Regions from separate parts of the Ruegeria sp. AF2 genome, predicted to be linked through region 3. Evidence: riboswitches for the same ligand, from Rfam matches in the RefSeq annotation. Region 3 holds a riboswitch; each other region holds the start of a gene.

Region 1 (7,341 bases), on a different contig from region 3:
ATCCGGAAGCTCGGCCAGACGCTGGATCAATTCCTGTGTCAGCCGAGCGGTCAGATCACCGGCTTCATAGAGTGGCGAGACCAGAATGTTGCGGCGAATTTCGATTCCGGGTTCGGCGTCCAGCAGGTTCAGCGAGGAAAGCGCGGCCAACAAGGATTGATGGTCGGTTTCCTTTACTCCACGCAGCTGAAGGTTGGCGCGGTTGGTAAGGTCGATCGTGCCATTGCCGAACCGTTCCGCCAATTCGCACAGCCCTATCGCCTGTTGGGCATCCAGGCGCGCCAGCCGAGGGCGCACACGCACGACCAGCCCATCACCGGACATCATCGGGCGATGGGCACCGGGGCACCAGCCCTGCACGATGGGCGCACTCATCCCAACCCCTCCAGGTCGGCGCGGATCGAGTTCCGGCGGGTATGCCATAGCCCTGCCTCCAGCAGTGCCCGGAACCGATCCTGCATGGCCTGATGTGCTTGCGGGTTTGCCTGTTGCAGGAAGGCGTCGACCTCTTCATTGCCCAGCGTGGCGTCGTGGTACAGATCGAACAGATGCGGTGCGACTGTGCCGGACAGATGCGCGAAAGATGCCATATGATCCAGCGTCGCCGCGATTTCAGCGGCGCCCCGGAACCCGTGCCGCTGCATTCCGGCAATCCAGCCCGGGTTGGCGGCGCGGGCATAGACGACGCGGCTGATTTCCTCGGGTAGGGTGCGGGCGCGCGGGTTGTCCGGGTTGGTATTGTCCAGATGATAAAGCTGCGCAGTACCACCAGTGATTTTCTTGGCGGCAGCAAATCCGGCCTCGTGCGTTGCATAATCATTGGCCAGCAACAAGTCCGTCTCGGTCAGGTCCTGTAGGTGCACAAAACTGTCGGCGTTGGCGACGCGTTGCGAGATACCGTCCTTATCTTGCGCTATATGCTCGCCTTCCAAAGCGAAGGAACTGGCATCAAGCCAAGCCTCACCCGCTTGCACGCGTGCCTCATCCGTATAGGTTTCGGACAGATGAGTCATGTTCAGACCATAGCTGCCGGGGGCTGGCCCATAGACCCGCGCCGCAGGCTCCTGACCGGCGTAAGGATTCCAGTCGGGTGCTTCATCTCGTTTGGTCAATGCGCGGACAGCCTGACCGTACAGCGCTGAAAGCGTCGGGAACACGTCCCGGAACAGGCCAGAGACGCGCAGTGTTACGTCCAGACGCGGGCGGCTGAGATCGGTGATCGGCAAAACTTCGATGCCCGAGACCCGCTCAGACCCTTTATCCCAAACCGGCTTCACTCCCAGCAGGTATAGCGCCATGGCGAATTCCTCGCCCGCTGTGCGCATAGTGGCCGAACCCCAAAGATCGACGATCAAGCCCTTGGGGTAGTCGCCTTCTTCCTGCAGATGCCGCCGAACCAGCTCTTCGGCGAGCTTGACGCCTTGTGTGTAGGCCGCGCGCGTGGGAACCGAGCGTGGGTCGGTCGTATATAGATTCCGCCCGGTCGGCAAAACATCCGTACGCCCGCGATAGGGGGATCCGGACGGCCCGGCCTCGATTCGTTTGCCCGCTAAAGCGTCAATCAGGGCAGAGCGTTCAGCTTGGGCTGAGGGGGCAGCGTCGAAATTGCCCGTCTCATCGGGGACGCGCCCAAAGATATGCAGCCCATCACCGAATTGGCTTTCCTTGATGTCGCAGACAAATCGGTCAATGCGCGTGATCGCCTCGGCGGTACAGGTGGCCTGATCGAGGCCAAGATCGCTTTCCAGCCCGATCGCCTGCGCCTCGTCCCGGATATCTTCCTGCAGGCGATCGCGGCGTTTGGGGTCTAGCCCGTCCGCGTTCGAGAACTCGTCCAACAGCGATTCCAGCCGCACCATGCGATCTGGTGTGCCGCTTTCCTTCATCGGGGGTGGGATATGGCCCAACGTAACCGCCCCGATCCGACGCTTGGCCTGCGCGGCCTCGCCGGGGTCGTTGACTATGAAGGGGTAGATCACCGGCAGATCGCCGATTAACGCCTCGGGCCAACATTCGTTGCACAAGGCGACTGATTTTCCCGGCAACCATTCCAGCGTGCCATGCGCGCCGATATGGATCAGCGCATCCGCGCCCAATCCTTTGCGCAGCCACAAGTAAAAGGCGACGTAGGCGTGGCGCGGTGTGCGCGACAGATGGTGATAGTCGTCATCGCGCAGTTCGGGTGTGCCGCGCTCGGGCTGCAGCGCGATCAGAGCCTTTCCGCGACGCAGCGCAGTGAAGTGGAATGCGCCGTTTGTGAAAGCAGGGTCGTCTTCGGGAGTGCCCCAAACCTTATTGAGATCGGCGCGGAGTGTTTCCGGTAGCGCCGCCAGCGCCGCCTGATAATCCTCTAGCGGCCATGAAATCCGGGCATCAAGAAGAGTTTCAGCAATTGGCTCGGCAGGCGCGGTGTCATACCCGTCGCCTTGCAGGTCGAGCAACATTGCCTCGGCCGAGGCCAGCGCATCCAGACCCACTGCATGTGCCATCTGCCAGTCTTTGCCGGGATAGGTCGATAGTACCAGCGCCGGAACCTGCTCCGCTCTGGGTTTGTCGTGAAGGTTCAGCCAGCCGGAGATGCGGTTGATGATGGCTTCGATCCGTTCGGGTTCAGCCCGATGAGCGAAGCGAGAATATTCGAGATGCGGGTCGCGTTTGCCCGGCTCTTTGAAGGATACGATGCCCGCGTTGATCCGCCCGTCCACTTCCGGAAGGACCACATGCATGGCAAGATCAGCTGGTGAAAGGCCACGTTCCGCTTCGGCCCACGCTTTGCGGCGTGAGGTGGCCAGCGCCACCTGAAAGACCGGCACCTCTGCCACATCGAGAGGTGAGGTGCCTGATGCGCCCTTGCCTGAGAATGAGGTGGCGTTGACGATCGCCGAAGGCTTCAGCGCCACAATAGTCTCGCGCAGCCAATCGGCGGCATTTGGTGCTTTGAGCGACGGGGCAAACAGGCCGACGGCCTCAAAACCTCGCGCGCGCAAGCTGCGGATCAGCGCTGCGATTGGGGCTGTGTCCGCCGAGGTCAGATAAGCACGATAGAAGGTTACGATGATACGTTTCGCATCACCGGGCAGAGCGTTTTCTGCAGGGATCACACCGCGATCCGGGCACCAGGCGCCGCATTCGGGGATGGTCTTCGCGCCCATGACCGGACCTGCATACAACCCCGCAGCCAGTGCCATCTGCGCCAGAGCGGCCTGCGCCGCGACCTCACCGCCGGTGTCGCACAGATGCGCCAGCCGCCGCAGGGTCGAGACAGGCAGGGTAGAGTAATCATCCAGCCGCGTATCCTCGCGACCGTCTGCGGGCAGCACGGCCAGTGCAATCCCTTTGGCCTGCGCCAGCGCCAGAACCTGCTGCAAGCCGTAGGCCCAATAGGGCACTCCACCGATCAGACGGATCAGGATGCCCTTTGCGCCCTCCAGTGTCTGCTCGACATATGTGTCGACTGAGAGGGGATGCTTCAGCGCCGTCAGATTGGCCAGCCGCATCGTTGGCATGCGTCCTTCAGGCCCACCTCCACGATGCCATCCCGCCGCGAAAGCGCCAAGGTCACTGTCGGAAAAGGACAGCACCACCAAATCCGCCGGGCTCTGACCCAGATCGGTCGGGGTCTCGGTTTCTTCGAGCCCATGGCTTTCGCGGAAGACGACGTGCATAGGTCTTACTCGGCAGCCTCGGTTACACCCACGAGGATATCGCGGATCTCGGCCACTTTGATATCGTCATGCTCGGCAATGACCACAAGGCGCGAGCGACGGTCTTCGCCGGGCTCCCACGGGCGGTCATATTGGTGACGCACGCGCGCACCGACGGCCTGAACCAGTAGGCGCATGGGCTTGCCCTGAACGGCGGCATAGCCTTTGACGCGCAGGATATTCAACTCGTTGGCCAATCGTTCAATCTTGGCGACCAGATCAATCGGATCGGTTTGCTCGGGCAGTTCAACGATGATGCTTTCGAAATCGTCATGCTCGTGATCGTGATGGCCGTCGTGATGGCTGGGACGCGCGTCCATGTCATCCTCGGCCGCGGCTTCTAGACCCAGCACGACGCGGACGTCCACGGCACCCTCGGCCACTTCGACTACGGGCAGGGGGCGGGGCGCTTCGGCGGCGATGATCTCTTTCGTTTTCGCAACGCCTTCCGGGCCAGCCAGATCGGGCTTGGTCAGCAGAATGATGTCGGCGCAGGAAATCTGATCCTCGAACACCTCGGACAAGGGAGTTTCATGATCAATCGAGTCATCTGCCATGCGTTGCGCATCCACCGCCTCGACATTCGGAGCGAACCGACCAGCGGCCACGGCCTCGGCATCGGCCAGAGCAATCACGCCATCGACGGTGATTTTCGAGCGGATATCGGGCCAGTCGAACGCCTTCAGCAGCGGTTTTGGCAGGGCAAGACCGGAGGTTTCGATCAGGATGTGATCGGGGCGCGGCTCTAGTGCCATCAGGGCTTCAATGGTCGGGATGAAATCATCGGCCACGGTGCAGCAGATGCAACCATTGGCCAGTTCCATGATGTTTTCCGCCGGGCAATCAGGAATGGCGCAGGACTTCAGGATATCGCCATCGACGCCGACATCGCCGAATTCGTTGACGACCACCGCCAGACGCTTGCCCTGCGGGTTCTGCATCAGATGGCGCACCAGTGTGGTTTTGCCCGAGCCCAAAAAGCCGGTGATCACAGTGACGGGGAGTTTCTCGAGATTGCTCATTTCAGGGCTCCAATCGGGGGAATGCGGGCCGCACAGTTTTTGCGGAAATGTTCGGGACGTTCGCGCCATTTGACCAAACCGTCCTCGGTGGCGAGGTATTTGGCTGCGCCTTCGACGATGGTTTCGACATGGTCGATCTCGTTCAGATGCTCATACACGAAAGTCCAGCGATCCGGTCCTCCGCGTAGCACGATCGAGCAGCCTTCATCGCAATTCGACAGGCATTCCACAGCTTTCAAGGTAATGCCTTCGGGCAGGCCCGCCTGTTCAAGCGCCTTGTGCAGCAACGTGCCGGGGCGCTGGGCGTCATCCTCGACAGGCAGCCCGCGACGGCAGGTAGTGCAAACCAGCAGTTCGACCGGTGCGGTCTCGGTCATGTCTCTCATCCCCCCAAATCCTCTTCGTGGGGGACGGGGTTTCATGCGGGCCGATCACAGCCCCACACCGGAACACCCCGTCCGGTTTCATCTTCGGGCGTTGGCAGGTCTCCCGGCTTGCGGATGTCAGAGGAGGCCTCTGTCGGATGTCCCGCCTTCCCGGCCATACTGCCAGTGGCTTTGGGCACCCTCTCCGGTCACGGTCGCGGGGGCGGCTGCGTTTGACGGCAAAAACCGCTGACGCATTCCCTTTTCATCTGCTCTCGCAGACACCAACGAAAGGGACATGCGGCAGGGCAGGGTTGCTTGTCAAGCGAGTCGCGCCGATCCGTGAAAAAGCGGATAAAAAGCGACCTGTCGGGGTCGCTGGGCGGCATGATACTTCTGCAACGACGTGCTGGCATGGCAGCAAGATGCGAACAGGAGGATACCGCGCATGAAAGTAGGGTTTATCGGGCTGGGGAATGTAGGGGGCAAGCTATCTGGATCGCTGCTACGAAACGGTATCGATCTGACGGTTCATGACCTGAACCCGGATCTGGTGACCGAATTCGTCGCCAAGGGTGCCAAAGCCGCCAAAAGCCCGGCGCAACTGATGCGCGATTGCGATGCTGTTATAACCTGTTTGCCTTCTCCTGCGGCCTCGGATGCGGTGATGCAGGAAATGTTGCCAGAGGTCGGCCCTGGCAAAATCTGGATGGAAATGTCGACCACCGACGAAGCCGAAGTCAAACGCCTTGGCGCAATGGTCATCGAACGAGGCGGCGCAGCGGTGGATTGCCCGGTTTCGGGCGGATGTCACCGGGCAGCGACGGGTAATATCTCGATCTTCGCAGGCTGTGATCGTGAGACTTTTGAACGTATCCTGCCATTCCTGACCACCATGGGGCGGCGCATTTTGCACACGGGCGATCTGGGCTCGGCCTCTGTTCTGAAGGTGTTGACCAATTATCTGGCGACCGCCAACCTGATCACCTGCGCCGAGGCATTGGTGACAGCCAAGGCCGCCGGCATGGACCTTGGAACCACCTATGAGGCGATCAAGATATCGTCAGGCACATCCTTCGTGCACGAGACCGAAAGTCAGGTCATCCTGAACGGCTCGCGCGATATTTCCTTCACCATGGACCTGGTGAAAAAAGATATCGGTCTGTTTCAGGAGGTCGCCGACCGTGCCGGAGTTCCCCTTGAGATAAACCCATTGATGATCAAGATTTTCGAAGATGGCATCGCGCGATATGGTGAGCGTGAACTGTCCCCGAACATCATCAGGCGGCTAGAGGACGCGACCGGACTGGAGATCCAGGCGCCAGGGTTTCCAACCGAGATGCTGGACGACGAGCCAGAAGAACCGGGTTACGAGGTGATCCCGCAGAGTCGGTAGATCGATTAATCGGCAAGCATTGCGGCTGTCTGGCGACCTGGTTGGACAAAATTCTGGTGCTATTCTAAATAGGTCGACAGGAGTCCGACACCGGCACAGGCAAGAGAACAACTTATGACGAATGAGACCTTTCTCATCGTAACAACGATGAAAAACGAAGGGCCTTTCATGATCGATTGGGTGGCCTACAACCACGCAATCGGCTTTGATGACATTCTGATTTATACCAATGATTGCGCTGATGGTACCGATGCCATGGGCGAACGGTTGCAAGCGCTTGGCTGGGCTCACCACCAACGAAACAGGCTGGGTCCGCGCGCTGCGCCGCAGGTTCGTGCATTTTCGCTTGCGCGGAATCACCCAAGCTATCTGTCATCGGATTGGATTCTCAGTTTGGATGTGGACGAGTATATCAATATCCGTTTGCCCAATAGTGATATAAGAAGCCTCGTTGAGGCCAGCGGCGTGGCGGACGCGATCTCGATCTGCTGGCGCATGTTCGGAAACGCGGGTCAGAACGATTTCGTTGATCGACCCGTACCTGAGACTTTCTTTCTGGCCGCCACCGAAGACGGCTATCCGCATCATCGGACCAAAGGGTTCAAAACGCTGTTCCGCAACAATGGGAAATTCAGCCGTTTTCGCGCCCATCGTCCCAGGATCAATCCAGAAGATGCACCGAACCCTGACGCGCCATACGAAGGGGTGTTGTGGCGGGATTCGGGCGGGAACCTCTACCCAGCAGACCAAGTGAAATGGAAAGCATGGCGTGGTTTCAGCCATGAATTCGCGCGCATTCATCATTATGCTGTGCGCAGCACTGATAGCTTTTTAGTCAAGCGCGACCGTGGGCG
Region 2 (7,341 bases), on a different contig from region 3:
GACGACCATAACGATGGGCGTATAGATCCGCGCAAATTTTGTAACCCACTGCTCAACCGGCGCACGGCGAGCATGAGCATCACCGACCATCCGGATGATCTTGGCAAGCACGGTATCGGACGCTGTTTTCGTCGCACGTATTTTGAGGGTGCCTTCACCATTGATTGTGCCGGCATAGACCTCATCACCCAGCTCTTTAGGAATCAGCGCGCTTTCACCTGTGATTGGAGCCTGGTCAACGGCACCAGCCCCTTCGATGACTTCCCCGTCAAGTGGAATGCGATCCCCACCCCGAACGATGAAGCTGTCACCGACAAAGACATCCGCCGCCGGGACCGTTGCCTCAGAACCGTCAGCACGAACCAGCCGAACCGTCGGGGGGGCCAGATCAAGCAGTGCGGATACCGCGTTCCGAGCACGTCCGACACTCCAGCTTTCCAGATAAAGAGAGAGCGAAAAGAAAAATGCTACAGTTGCCGCTTCAAAAAACTCACCCAGAGCGATGGCACCAGCGACGGCAACAACCATCAAAAGGTTCATATCCGGCGAAAGTCGACGCGCCGAAGACCAGGCCTTAGGGGCCACCAGCCAGACGCCAAACAAGATCGCGACCGCGAACAAAGCTGCCTCGGCTAAAGGCATCGGAACCTCACCATGTCCCGAGAACAGCCCGAGCGCACCGCCCATGCCGGTTTCGAAAATGTGCCAGCCAAAACCTGCTGCCCAAAACCCTCCGCTAAGAGTGGTGAACCGCCGCTGACGTGCAATATGCGCCGCCTGGTCCTGGGCGGCATTTCCGTCATCCCATGGTTTGGCGGTCATACCAGTACTCGCAACCAGCAGCATGACATCTTCGTCAGATAACTTGGAAGCACTATCAAGAAGTGTCATCCGACCGTTGATCACATCAAATGCAAGATACTCTTCACCACCTGCTTTCGGGCCGACGACACGGTTCAGGATCGCCACCTCTTCGGCGCAATCAAGGCCAGAGACCTGAAAGCTTCTACCACCTTCAGGAATTGGACCGGCGGGGGCGATGTCGCCACACCCGCCACTACCGCATGCGTGGTGACCATGTTTGTTTTCGTGGCCATGGTCGTGGCTATGGGTATCGGATGACATGATTGGACCTCAAGAATCTCTATGGTCCTTTGTAAATAGTTCCTACAGTAACTAGAGCTTCAATACCTTTTATATTTTTTTCATCCGGGTTCTTTGCCTGCGATATTGTTAGTTCATTTCGTCTTGCGGGCCGGCCGTGTGGATGCAATCTAATTGCAGATGACGCAAAAAATTTGGAACAGATCAATGCAGAAACGGATCGCCATGACCATCACGTTAGTCTCGATTACGGCTGGTTGCTCAGCCCAGTTCACTGGGGCCAAAAGCAAAGCACTTGAACCAGGCAACGTGCCAGATTCGGTGGTAGCGCTGGCAGGGCCGGCGCAGGATTTGACCACGGCACGCCTTTTGCCAGAAGATAATTGCTTTTGGTATGAGCACAGCGGACCTGTCGAGACGACATTGGTACCATTGCGCGCGACGAATGGCGCTCCGATCTGCATTGCGCGCGACGCCTGATCGAAATGAGGGCAGCGACGTCCACCTACGCTGCCCAAAATTTATGAGCGGGCTGTGACGCTATCTTCGGCCGAGTATAGGAAAGCGGTCGAGCCGGTTTTCACGTTTGGGTAGAGGTCATTGATATGAGCCATGATCATTCGCACACATCCAGAACTTGCGCGACCGCCGATGCTTCTTGGCTCAGGCGTGCCGTGAATTCTGAGATATGTGTCTCGGTCTCCAACGTATAGATAAAGGGCACGAGAGCCGAGAGCATTATTCGGCCCGGGCTCCATGCCATTCCGGAATTCCGCGTATTCGGGGTTGCGCTCGATCATTGAAGCGGTTGGTGTCCAGTGTGGCCATTCGACCTTTCGGCGGATAACATAGGTGCCGGGCTCGTAAAGATTCCCACGCGCGATCGCTACGCCATAGCGCATTGCGGTCCCGCCTTCTTCGATATGATAGAGATAGCGCGCGACGGCATCCACATGGATGTCACCTGGAACCAAACCATCATTTGCCGCGACGCGTCTTGGTAAAAAACGGTCATGAACACCCCACGGATTTGAGGTCATTGGATCGTAACCAATTGGCGTGACTTGACTGTCCCAATAGGTCTTCTGCGATGCGGTTGGCCAGGTTTTGGCGATCAATGGACTGGCCGCAGACGCCGAGAACAGCGCTGTGGTGGATTGAATGAAATGGCGCCTTGTAAGCATAGGTCTCGTCCTGGTTCACAAGTTTAACGTATTTGGATCGCACTATCGCGAATTAATCCGAATCTTAAAGCCTCTAGCAGCTAGAGCTTCAAGAGGTTTCAGGTAACGCTTGGTTTACCCTGTCGATCAAGTGACCGGTTGCGTGAATCCTGCTTCGGTCGAGTTTACATTGGAATAGGTCGCAAAGACAATTGACACAGGCGAAGCCGCCATTGTAGCGGTGAATTGCTTTCGGTTCCTGATGGCGGAAGCCAAAAGGATTAAAAGGGAATACGGTTCGGTGTTTTCAATGGCGCCAATTCCGTAACTGCCCCCGCAACTGTGAGCGGAGAGCGATGCCAAGACACCACTGGTTTGTAATGGAACCGGGAAGGTTGGCGGAGCGAGCACCCGCGAGTCAGGAGACCTGCCGTAAAGCGCCGGGCTATGCCCAGACTGAACCTGTCGGCCTTGCGGTCGATTCAACCTGACAAGCCGCCGGGTGAGGCGGTAGGGAGAAAGAACATGCATATCGAACCGGGCATCGTGAATGGTGCCAAAATCGCGCTTTCCTATGTTACCGCCGCAGGTGCGGCTACTTACGCAGCGAAAGAAACGTTTTCCACATTGCGAGCGAATGGACCTGCATCTTTTGTTATGCGCTCGGTGCTCGCCACCGTTGGTGTTTTCCTTTTCTTCGAAGTCCTGCCGCATTTCCCGGTTGGTGTCTCTGAAGTCCACTTCATCCTGGGGTCGACGCTGTTTCTGCTTCTCGGTGCTGCACCCGCGGCTTTTGGATTGGCAGCTGGTCTCCTGATTCAGGGTGTGTTTTTTGCCCCGTTCGATCTTCCGCAGTACTTCATCAACCTGACCACTCTGCTGGTGCCGCTATTTGCGCTAAAAGCACTGGCCAGCCGCATCATCGCACCCGGCACAGCATATGTTGATCTCAAATATGGCCAAGCTCTTGCGCTGAGTGCGACGTATCAGGGAGGAGTAGTCGCATGGGTTGGGTTCTGGGCCTTCTACGGCCAGGGTTTCGGCGCAGAAACCATGGCGTCGGTTCTGTCCTTTGGCGGCGCTTATATGCTGGTAATCGTCATTGAGCCGATTGCTGATCTGGCAGTGCTTGCGGCAGCCAAGGCGATGCGCGGTTTGAACAGTACAGGTCTGGTGACTCCGCGTTTGTACAACGCTGCGAAAGCTTGACCAAAGTTTGAAGCGGTGTCCTAAACTTGGGTTGCCGCGAAACAACCAATAGTCGCAGGACCAAAATTTTATTGTGGCGCGTCTCGAGGGCGCGCCACATTGTTTTTAGCCGCTAGAAACCTGTACCCAACGATCAGGGTGATTTGGGTCCTGTATTCGTAGGAAAAGATACCTCGTTTCCTTCCACGATTTGATCCTGTTGGTGACATTGTCCAGAATCAAATCGCCTTCACTCGAGCGATAAACTAAAACTGCATGGCCACTGCGATTGGTGTCTAAGACAGTTGCAATAAGTAGCTTCGTAGGATCCAAGCCGTTCTGAATTAGTTCAAACTTCTTTTGCAAAGCGAAATCTTCGCAATCCCCTGACCCCTGCATTGGTAGCGTCCAGTATTCCTTTGTCCCGTATTGGTTTTGATCCGAAACGGCGCGGATCCTCCGATTGACGCGCAAGTTAATCGCTTTAACGATCTGTTTCTCCTGCGCTTCTGGCAGACCAGAAGTACGAGTATTCGCGCACGCCCACGAATAATCTTTGCAGAGTGATTTGGCGCCAGATGGCGCCTGAACCTCTCTATCTAGTTTGATCCAGGGAAGCTCAGAAGCTTGCAATGAAGCGGCGGAGACAAGGTAGCTGCATATGATACAGGCCAACGATAGATAAACTGGTAACCGTTCCGAAAGTTTTTTCTGAGCGGAAGTAGGTTTTGTCATATCTGCTTTCCCCATACTCGTTTCTCCTGGGTATCTGAAGCTACCAAGCCAAGAGAACTCTATTTCAATCTTTTATGTTCATCGACGCATTACAACAGCTTATTCAATTTAAAATGCAGAGCAGCAAAGTTCGCGAGCGCGCAGTTTTTAGTCGTGATTGTGTGCGTGAGCTTAATTGAGATTCTTGCAGCGGCATAGAAGAAAGCCGGCTAGTAGTTCTGGGTTAGAAACGCTTGAGGTTTGGGACGGATTTGGATGACGCGTCAAGCTGAACATCTTTGTGCAATGAAATGGGTATCTACCGTTCGCCGGGGCGCACCATACCAATGTATCTGTGGTCAAATGTTTCATGCGACCAGTTGTAACTGGCAAATGCAGATTTCCCCTGACCAAGGTGTGCAGGATTTGATGGGAAATTCTAAACGGAGGACTTCGTCGCTACACTCAGTCCTCTGTTAACGCGCATAGCGAAGTGAGCGATGAGGTGGGCAGGCTCAGTGGCCTACGAGCCATATTGCGTCAGGTTTCTATTATGCGTGTAAGTTTCGTACGATCGACTTTGGAGGCATGCCGCTTGTCCATAGGGATGTTCTTAATCGAAATCACATTTGGAACGTCAAAACCAAGCGCAGATTTAGTCCAATCGTCGATGTGATCCGCGGAACCTTGGACGCAAAGTGTGGGGCCTGCTTTGGTATTGACGAGCGCGCATCGATCTACGCCTGGCCATCGCTGTGCCGCGACTTCGATAGCAAAGGGGAAGAGCGTACCTGAAAAGACTTCAATTTCGGACCCGACGTGCCCCCATAACCATAAACGCCCGTCATCATCCAGCGCGCCAGCGTCACCGGTCCGGTGCCATATGACACCACCTTCTTCGATTTTATTGTTCTTCGAGTGGGTCGGGTCCAAATACCCGTCATTCACATGTGCGCCGGCGACCTGAATTTCATTGTCGCGGATGCGGAGCGTGATTTCGGGCACCGGGTATCCCACAAGGAGACCCCTTCCAACAGCCATGTCGCGGTGATCCTTCACCGTGATATCCGCGGCGTCAAGATGGGCAATCGGTTCAGCCTCGGTCGACCCATAGACGCACACAACTGACAGGCTGTGCCGGGTTCTCAACGCCTCGACAAGACTCGGAAACACCGGACCGCCGCCGGTAAACACCGTGTGCAACGGACCGGTATCGTCGGATTGAACCAGTTTTTCACATAGCGATGGTGGGATGAGGGCCCGGGTGATCTGTTGCGTTTGGAGCCAGCTTTCCAACTGTACAGTCGACAGGCGGTCCGGCTTGCTTAACCTCCAGTTGGGTAGAACACTTGTGCGCCCGGCCGCCAGATTGATCAGGGTGAACACCGGAAAGGCCACCAGATCGCGCTCGGCCTTGCGGCTGTCGAGGAGGGGTGCGATGGCATCGTACTGCGCCATCAAAAACGCGTGCGAGCGCGGAATGGCTTTGGGCTGGCCAGTTGTACCAGAGGTAAAGGAAATAAGGGCGATATCGTCCGGTTGTACCTTTTGCGCCACCGGGTTGCTACGGCTTTTACCAGGCGTCAGCAGGGGCAGGGCCCAGAGATCCGGAACCAGAAACTTCAGCAAAGAATACGCACCCGCTGCACAGAACGCTTTTGGCTTCGTTGTTCGGGCGGCGTGGCGCAGACCGGCCAGCCCTAAGGCTGGCTCTGGTAAGACAACGGTTGCGCCAAGGGTCCAAAGCGCAGCCAGACTCGCATATAGGTCCGCGTTGACAGGCATGGCCAACAACACGCGATCACCTGACTGGATACCCTTGTCCTGCCACCGACCTGCCAAGTGCTGAACGCGCGTGTGCAGGGTTTGAAAGGTGATCTCGCGGCCCTTGCCGTCCACTATGGCTGTCCGGTCAGGAACCCGTTTAACCGCCGCGGCGAATTGGGACAGCAGGTCAGCCATTCAGCTTCCGTCCAAGCAAAGTATAGCGCCGGAATATTGTCGCGCCTTCCGCTGCACTGCGCTCGGCGGAGGTGTTGTCATCATGGATCAGCGCATGAATGGCGGTTTCGTACCCCATCCTGAACGCCGCCTTGTGAAACCGGTGAGCCAGATGCCGTCCGGCGCCCGGTTCGAGACTTGCATAGGTCTTGAGGATTGCGGATGCCGGATTGGGGCCTTCGGCATAATTGGGAATGCCAAACAGAAACCCGGCCAATGTCCCGTCATGGCGGCGCGCAAAAAGGATCAGCTCGCGCTTCATCATCGGCACAACTGGCATATACATGGCCAGAAAATCTGCCTCGGCAATCGGCTTGTAGAACGCGTTGTTTGAGAACGCACGGGTTGAAAGTTTGAAGACCTGACGAAACAGGGCCTCGGGGTCTGTTCCATCCCATTCTTCCACGACAAAACCATCGGTTACTGGCGGTGCTGATCCAGCGGCGGTCCGCAACGACACCCGGGCCGAAAAATACCGGCTGATCTCTGTAAATCCCGCCGACTGGAAAACCCTGGGCTCATGAAGTTTGTTGGTAGGCTCCATCAGGAACGGAGCGGACCCGTCGCTATCCGAGACGAACCGGTAACTGTGCCAGGTGTCGCCCGACATTGGCCCAATAATGCGGTTGAGGCCGGCGTCTTTCACCCTCTCGATCCCTTTGCACAGGATTTCGGCACCGGCTTCGGGCGTTTTGCAGGAAAAATCTCCGAAGGTCGCGGCGCGCGCGCCCTCCCAGATCGGACCGTTCAGATAAACGGTCAGCTTTGCATCCGCCGTTCTGATGATCTCATTGGTCATGAAAAAACTCCGGCAAAGAACCCAGTACTTAGCGATCCAGCAACGATCCAAACGTAGTAAAGCAACGGCGGCGCGAGGGCCAACAGCGTCAGCTTGAGCACCCGATCTTTTTCGAACCAATGTGGTCGGAGCAACGGCGCTGCGGCTGAACAAGCTAATGAGAACAGGGCCAGTACAGTCAGCGGCTCGGCCCAGTTCGACTGTTCAGAATTCTGGGAAACAGCCCATGTCCGAATAAGAAACAGGACAGCCGCAGCAAGTGGTATCACAATAGGAATGGGACGCAGCGCCACAGCAGCGAGGCCCATAGCCAGCCCCATCGCACTGAGCCCAAAAAAGGAAACTGCATCCCATCCCGTTGCATTTCCCACC
Region 3 (7,341 bases):
AGCTTGTGTTCAAGTGGCTCGGCCAAGCGGCTGACGGAAAGGTATAAACTCGGCTCAGACCTGATCAGGACGAAATATCTTGTGAGCGAAGATCGAGGGCCTTACCGTTGATTTCTCGCAGTCCTGAATAAAAGCAAGAATACAAACACCGATCCGATTGAAGTTGTGACGATCCCCACCGGCAATTCCTGCGGAGCCAGCAGAAGCCTGCTGAGAATGTCAGAGCCGGTCAACAAGGCAGCACCAACCATAGCGGCGGTAGGTAGAAGGTTTTTGTGCAGCGGACCAGCGATCCCGCGTGCAATATGCGGCACCATCAGACCGACAAAACCAATCACCCCGGCTACGGAAACAAACACGGCCGTTGCCAACGCTGCGGTGAAAAACATGCTGAACCGCAGACCCCGAACCGGCACACCCAGAGTAGCGGCAGTCAAATCCCCGGTCAGCAGCGCATCCAACCAGCGGCTGCGATAAAGCGAATAGCTCAGGATCAGCAGCAGACCGATGCACACCAGCGGGAACGTCTCCCAACGGGCCAGGCCCAGCCCCCCCAGCATCCAGAAGATGACAGAATGGGCGGCGCGGCTATCGCCGGCGAAAATCAGATAGTTGGTGATGGCCGAAAACAAAAACGACACAGCCAGACCCGCAAGGATCAGCTTCTCCGGTGCGCTGGTGCGAAGCCCATGAACCAGCGCCAGCACGATGCCCGACGCCACAAGACCGCCGCAAAAGGCAGCCAGCGGCAGAGTCCAGAAACCCAGAATATCTCCGGTCACGGTAATTACAAACACCGCCCCCGCTGCCGCGCCCGAGGACAGGCCGAACAGAAATGGATCGGCAAGGTCATTACGTGTGGTCGTTTGCAGCACCACGCCAACGATGCCCAGCCCGGCACCGATCACGGCTGCAAACAACGCGCGGGGCAATCGCAGGTCGAATACGATCCTATGCAGCGGTGACATCTCTGCGTCCTGCAACCCGGTACCGCGCAATATCGCGGTGAAGGTGTCGGACAAAGGAATCGAGGTTGTGCCGTAGATCGTGGAAATCAGCAAAAGGGCGGTCAGAACGACCGCCCCCAGCAACAACGTCAGGCCCAGTCGGCCCATATTAGCTCTGACCCGGATGCATCGCGCGCGCCATCTTCGAGATCGCTTCGATATTTGCCGGTCCCGGCGTCAGCTCTTCGTAGCGCAATCCGATCCAGCGTTCGTTCTTGACGGCATCAGTCTGCGACATGACGGGATGCTCCTGCAGGAACTTGAAAGTGTCCTCGGCACCATTGCCGGTCTGATAATCCAACAAAACCAGGAATTCCGGGTTCGATGCGGCAACGGCCTCCCACGAAGTGCGGCCCCAGCTCGTGTCCATGTCATGAGTGACGTTTTCACCACCGGCGGCTGTGATCATCGCATCGGGAATCGCGAATTTACCGGCGGTAAACGGAGCATCTGCAGGACCATCCAGAAGAAAGACGCGGGGCCTGGGCAGTTCAGCAGTCTTGGCTTCGATCGCTGCCAGCTGCTCTTTCCAGCCCGAGACCAGAGCTTCGGCCTTGTCTTCGACTTGCATCACCTTGCCCAAGCGCAACACATCGCCAAACAGAAGATCCATGCTGGCTTCGGGGCGATCCTTGTCCAGATGCACACAGCTTTCGGTTAGAACCAAGGTCTTGATTCCGAACGGTTCCAATGTATCTGGGGTCACATCACCACCCGGCTTCATGCCATAGTACCAACCTGCAAAGAACAGGTCGGGTTCAACCGCCACCAGGTTTTCGACGGTCGGATATTTCGGCGCAAGCTCGGGGATGTCGCCGCGCAGGGCATCAAAATCAGGGCTGGTCTTGTACCAGCCGGTGATGCCGGTCAGGCCGACGATCTTGTCCTGCAGACCCAATGCAAAGGCCATATCGGTCATGTTCATGTCATGCACAACCAGGCGCTCGGGCGCGGTATCAAAAACCAGCGGTTCGCCGCAGTTGTCTACGGTGACTTCTTGCGCAGCAGCACCGCTTGCCATGGCGGTGGCCAACGCCACGGGCCAGATGTATTTCATCTCAGTGTGTTCCTTCGACTAAGTTGAGACTGTGGTTCTTCGAATATCAAGCGCCGGGATCACGCGGCCTTCGTGGAGAAAGCAGAGGAAATCAACGCCAAAAGTTTCGCGGACTCTTTCGGGTGTCAGCACCTTGTCCACCGACCCAAACTCGATCATGCGGGTCGATTTCATCAGCGCCACGTGTGTGGCGAATTCGGGGATCATGACCAGATCGTGTACGATCATGACCACGGTGATCCCAAGCTCGGCGACCAAAGACAGCATCCGCCCTTTTGCATCAGGATCCAGATGGTTGGTCGGTTCGTCCAGAAACAGCAACGAAGGGTTTTGCGCCAAAGCGCGCGCGATATGGGCACGCTGACGTTCGCCTCCGGACAGTTGGGCCATGCGCTTGTCCGCGAGATTGGCGAGACCGGTCAGGTCTAAAATCCGGTCCAGCTCTTGCGCGTGGCCTTCGGCAGAGCGGTCCGCACGGATGGGTATTTGCCCCAGCGCAACATAATCGCGTAACGCCAAGCGTCCATCGGGCAGTTCCTGCTGACCTACCACTGCAATCATGCGCGCACGCTCTTTGGCAGAGAGCTGTTTCAGACTGCGTCCTTTGATCCGAACATCGCCAAGTGCCAGCGGCTCAGCGCCGCACAACAGATTGAGAAGCGTCGTTTTCCCCGCCCCGTTCGGGCCGGCGATGGCTAGAATGGAACCCTCGTCCAACTCGAACGAGACGCCCTGCAACAGCACATCTCCGTTAAGGGCATAATACTCAAGGTTTTCGGCAATCAGAAAGGGTCGCAACGTCATTGCGATGCCCCCTGTTCGATCCGCGGCATGCGCGAGAGGGTTTTATTGAACAACGCCTGCGGGCGATCAGTGGCATTTGTCCAGCCATCCGGGCTTTCACGATAATGCGCTGCAAACTCAGCCAGCGCCTGCACCTCATCCGCGGTCTGAATGCCACCAAAAAGGTATTGCGCCTTTCCTACGGCCTGGAACCCAACCGTTCTGGGACTATCGCAGCCTGCCATGCAAGACGACGCGCGGATCGCAAAACTGCGATGTAATTTCCCGGTCAACGCATCGCAAATTTCATCAAGGGGCAGCCCTTCAGTGCAGCTTTCGCAGACTAGAATGAAATGATCAGGCGTATCTGGCATGGTCCACTCCACTTGTTTCCAAGCGCATGCGGAAGCTGCCGACAATGTAAACACGCAATTGACGCGCCATCAAAGCCTCCTTCCAGGACGCCCCGCCCCGGGTTGGTTAAACATCTGATGGCAGGTCTCCTGACTTGCGGGTCCGCGCTCGGCCAACCTTCCCGACCCTGTGGACCAGTGGCTGTTTGGCCTTGCTCACCGCTTACAGTTGCGGGGGCAGTTACGGAATTGGCACCTTTTGGCAAACCTCACCGTATTCCCTTTTCATCCCGCGGCAACACCACCGGGAACCATCAATCGATTGAGTGCCCGAGAACACCGGACACGTCAATGATAAAGTCGAAGGCGCTCAACTCTGGTCGAGGATCGAGCGCCGCCAACCACGTGTCCGAAGCACCAGCCGAATAGCTTGGGCTGCGCGCCGAATTTGTCTGGCCACGGCTGTCCATAGTTGGTGTGTTTGGAAATTAGACAATCTGAGGTAAGCTGAACAAATTTAGAGGTTTAGCTTTGTCAGCGCCTTACCCCTGTTTGATCATTGCCTGGGTTTATCCAAGGAGACGGTTCTTTGACGCATGTTTCGCAAAACGCATTGCCGCCGGATATTGTTGATGATGTCATTGACCACAATCTCGAGGCCGTTGCACGGTGGAAAGGCCATCGCTTAAGGGCTCAGCATGGGCGCAGTCACGGGTGCGTGGCTGCAACATTCACCGTCAGAAACGATCTACCAGAACAGTTCCGTCACGGCCTGTTTGAACAGCCCGCTGCCTATTCAGCCGCACTTCGCTTTTCCAACGGCGCGCATCTGGATGACCGGAAATCGGATGCCCACGGGATGGCGATCAAGCTTTTTGACGTGCCAGGCCCCAAGCTGATCGACGCCGAGGCACTTGCGCATCTGGGGACCACACAACTCAGCGACGAGTTCGATTTCGTATTGGTCGATCAGGATGTGTTTCCCAGCTACGTCCCCGATGAATATGAGCGATTGGGCAGGCTTGTCGCCACATTACAAGCGGTCCAGCACGCGATCAAAGGGCGACGAAAATGGAGCCTTAGGTTGATCACCAAAGGGCTGCGCGCAGGATTTCGCACCTTCCTCACTCGTGAAGGCAAGCGTCAGTTTCGCGTCGCGAGTGATTTTGCCTCGAACTATATGCACTCGCCTTTTGAGGTCCATTTCTGGTCGACAACACCGTATCGGCTGGGCCCCGATCTAACAGTCCGATACCTGGCCCGCAGCGCTAAACCAAAAATTCCGGCACATCCGGTAGACGATCCAGATGGGATCGGGCAGTGTTTGCGGCAAGACGTGGCCGATGGAGATAATCACTTCGAGCTGTGTGTGATTGAGCCCCCGCGCCCGGCCGACGAATTCGATGTGCTAGACAATCGCATCCGGTGGGCATGCGATCCGCAACCAGATGCACCTCTTGATCCGTACCATCATACCGTCACGCCCGTGGCGGATATCACGATTCCCAAAGGTGCAGAATTTGATCCGCAGAATGGCGACGCGATGAGCTTCTCGCCCTGGCGTGTCACGGCAGATCACGAACCTTTAGGACCGATTAATGCGATCCGGCTCAGAACCTATCTGAGCCTGGCCCGCGCCCGGTTCCCGAATCGATGACCAAACGGAGATGTATTGATGCTGGACGTTGATGATCTGATCAAACTCGGATTCAAGATCTCCCCACCCGTTACGAGCTATTTGGCCGCGATCAGGCTTGCAAACGCCGCGAAGATCCACCGACCGCGGCCCTATACAATGGGCGCAGACTACACGACATGGCCCGGCGTGTTTTCCCATCGCTGGATCGGTCGGCATACGACGCCAGAAGACCTCTCACCCGTCCTGCCGTCGGAAAGCGAAGTTGCTGATCTCTTTCGCCGACGGACACAATTGGATGGCAGCCCGCTTACCTTGATGTGCCCGCAAGGATCGACACTTTTGTTTATCTCGGCCGCACAATGGTTTACCGACAGTTTCCTTCGCACCTTTGGGGCGAAAGGACCGGTTGATCAGACGGATTCGAACCACGAGGTCGATCTGTGCCAAATCTACGGGCTGAACGATTTTCAGACCGACATGCTGCGCGAACGCGATCCCGATACCAATGAATTAACCCACCGGTTGGCCTTTCGTCTGGATACACAAGGCGAGATGTGGGCCCCGAAGCTGTTTCAAAAGAACCAATCCGGTGGTGTTAAGCTTGCGCCCCCCTTTGATGGCAGTCTTGCCACTGGCGAGAATTACGGAAAGCCCCTGCACGATCCATGCAAGCTGTGGAATGCGGTGAAACGGGCGCATCCGGGTCTCAGCGATCACGCGATTGACCAGCTACTGCTCGATTTTCATGCAACCGGGCTCGATAATGGCAATGGTACCATAGGTTATATCGCGATCAATACACTGATGTTGCGCGCCCATAACACCTTTGCCGACCTGTTGTGGCGCGAAAAGCGCGGCATTTCGGGCTGGGATAAAGAGCGTGTGTTCCAGACTACACGCTGCACCTTGATCGCATTGCTGATCAAGCTTGTGCTTGAGGATTACATCGCCCACATCGCCAATATGCCATTCAAACTGCCCGTTGGCGTCAATCGCTGGCAGCCCTGGCATCACTCCAACCAGATCGCGATTGAGTTCAATCTGCTCTACCGCTGGCATTCGATGATCCCCGAACGGTTCATAATCGACGGCGCACAGGTTGGCCCAGAAGGCTTCAGGTTCAATCCACGACTGGTCGAACAAACGGGCTTGGCGGAAATGATCCGATCTTTGTCGCGCCAACCTGCGGCCCGCATGTCGCTGCGCAACACGCCCGATTTCCTGTTCCAAAGGCCTGCGCCCGGTGCTCCTGCCCCTGTCGAAGCTACAATTGCCCTGACGCGTAAGGCCCGTCTTCCGTCGCTGAACACTTATCGTCATCATTTCTGCCGCAAACCGCATTCAAGCTTTACTGAGATGGTTGGTGATCAGCCGTTTGCGGACGAATTGATTGCCGACCTGAGCCGGCTCTATTGCGACGTCAATAGGGTCGAGTTGTTCCCTGGTCTCTTTGCGGAACAGCACAAGGGCGATGTGATCATGGGCGATCTGATGACATCGATGGTGGCGTATGACGCGATCACGCAGCTTATGAACAACCCGATGGTGTCCAAAAACTTGTACTCAGCTGAGACTTTTTCAGAGAAAGGTTTTCAGTTGTTGAAGAAAACTTCGTCATTCTCGCAGGTGGCGCGTTTTGTTGGCTTGGACCTGCAACCCGAAGACTGCACTTTAGGTCGACGTCCCGGCGGGACCTAAGACGCGACCGCGCGCTCTTCCAGCTCAGTAATCCGCGCGGCAACTTCCGTATCGGCTGGCCGGATGCAGGCAAGATCACTCAGCGCGCGCAATTCATACAGCGCCGCGCCCTGATTATTTGCCACGGCTATAGCTTCACGCAAAGCCGCCTCAGCCGCGTCGAACGGACCACCTTGTTCCAGTAGAAGAGCCGCCTTTATCCGGTAGATTTCAGCTTCATAGTTCCGCTCGTCAGTGTTTTCTGCACATGTCAGGCCAGCCTCCACCGCATCCAACCCTTTCTGAATCTCACCCAGAGCAAGATAGCCCCTTGCGAGTTCGGTGTTGACGAGCACGCCAGCCGCCTCGGCACCCGTTGCGTGCATCCTTCCCCAAGCGGCCTGCAGCATGGCCACGCCCTCTGTGGCCTCGCCGGTTCTGATGGCAGCCCCAGCAAGATGGGCCGTCGCAACAGCTTGGTAATAAGGGCCGCCCTTGTCCTGAACAGCCGCGCTCAGCGCCTTGGCCATGCGCGCATAATCCGGGTGGTCCATCTGCATGTGGATTTCGGTCAACCAATGCATTGCATTTGCGATGATCAAGGGCTGGCCCGACGCCATCGCGGCGTCAACTGCCCGCTTGGCTTTGGCGAGTGCCACTTCAGTTTTGCCCTGAAAGCTGTCGACCAGCGCGCTCATACTCTCGATTTGTATCACGGCTGCAATATCGGGGCTGTTTCCAGCTTCGGCGCGATGCGCATCCGCATGAGACGCCGCTTGTTCTAGAGCTGCTGCCGCATCCTGAAACCGACCGCGCGGGGATAGC

Evidence for each region. A riboswitch is a leader RNA that binds a small molecule or an ion and turns the genes downstream of it on or off. The one in region 3 is predicted to bind cobalamin.
Region 1: another riboswitch for cobalamin. It lies ahead of ACR0NM_RS10880 (DUF1636 family protein); the one in region 3 lies ahead of ACR0NM_RS08015 (DUF1636 family protein).
Region 2: another riboswitch for cobalamin. It lies ahead of ACR0NM_RS15965 (energy-coupling factor ABC transporter permease); the one in region 3 lies ahead of ACR0NM_RS08015 (DUF1636 family protein).

What each region holds. Positions count from the first base shown of each region.
Region 1 is NZ_JBQFZC010000003.1:24,285-31,625, reverse strand. Features, by position in the region: gene cobG (precorrin-3B synthase) at 1-375, opposite strand, end outside; gene cobN (cobaltochelatase subunit CobN) at 372-3,665, opposite strand; gene cobW (cobalamin biosynthesis protein CobW) at 3,671-4,726, opposite strand; gene ACR0NM_RS10880 (DUF1636 family protein) at 4,723-5,103, opposite strand; cobalamin riboswitch at 5,189-5,395, opposite strand; gene ACR0NM_RS10875 (NAD(P)-dependent oxidoreductase) at 5,501-6,487, shown strand; gene ACR0NM_RS10870 (glycosyltransferase family 2 protein) at 6,602-7,341, shown strand, end outside.
Region 2 is NZ_JBQFZC010000005.1:53,178-60,518, reverse strand. Features, by position in the region: gene ACR0NM_RS15980 (heavy metal translocating P-type ATPase) at 1-1,125, opposite strand, end outside; gene ACR0NM_RS15975 (hypothetical protein) at 1,312-1,584, shown strand; gene ACR0NM_RS15970 (L,D-transpeptidase) at 1,626-2,288, opposite strand; cobalamin riboswitch at 2,504-2,716, shown strand; gene ACR0NM_RS15965 (energy-coupling factor ABC transporter permease) at 2,793-3,476, shown strand; gene ACR0NM_RS15960 (transglutaminase-like cysteine peptidase) at 3,582-4,205, opposite strand; gene ACR0NM_RS15955 (AMP-binding protein) at 4,710-6,131, opposite strand; gene ACR0NM_RS15950 (hypothetical protein) at 6,124-6,969, opposite strand; gene ACR0NM_RS15945 (hypothetical protein) at 6,966-7,341, opposite strand, start outside.
Region 3 is NZ_JBQFZC010000002.1:38,893-46,233, reverse strand. Features, by position in the region: gene ACR0NM_RS08035 (LysR substrate-binding domain-containing protein) at 1-47, shown strand, start outside; gene ACR0NM_RS08030 (FecCD family ABC transporter permease) at 102-1,115, opposite strand; gene ACR0NM_RS08025 (ABC transporter substrate-binding protein) at 1,117-2,064, opposite strand; gene ACR0NM_RS08020 (ABC transporter ATP-binding protein) at 2,083-2,868, opposite strand; gene ACR0NM_RS08015 (DUF1636 family protein) at 2,865-3,221, opposite strand; cobalamin riboswitch at 3,324-3,531, opposite strand; gene ACR0NM_RS08010 (catalase family protein) at 3,790-4,857, shown strand; gene ACR0NM_RS08005 (peroxidase family protein) at 4,876-6,537, shown strand; gene ACR0NM_RS08000 (ATP-binding protein) at 6,534-7,341, opposite strand, start outside.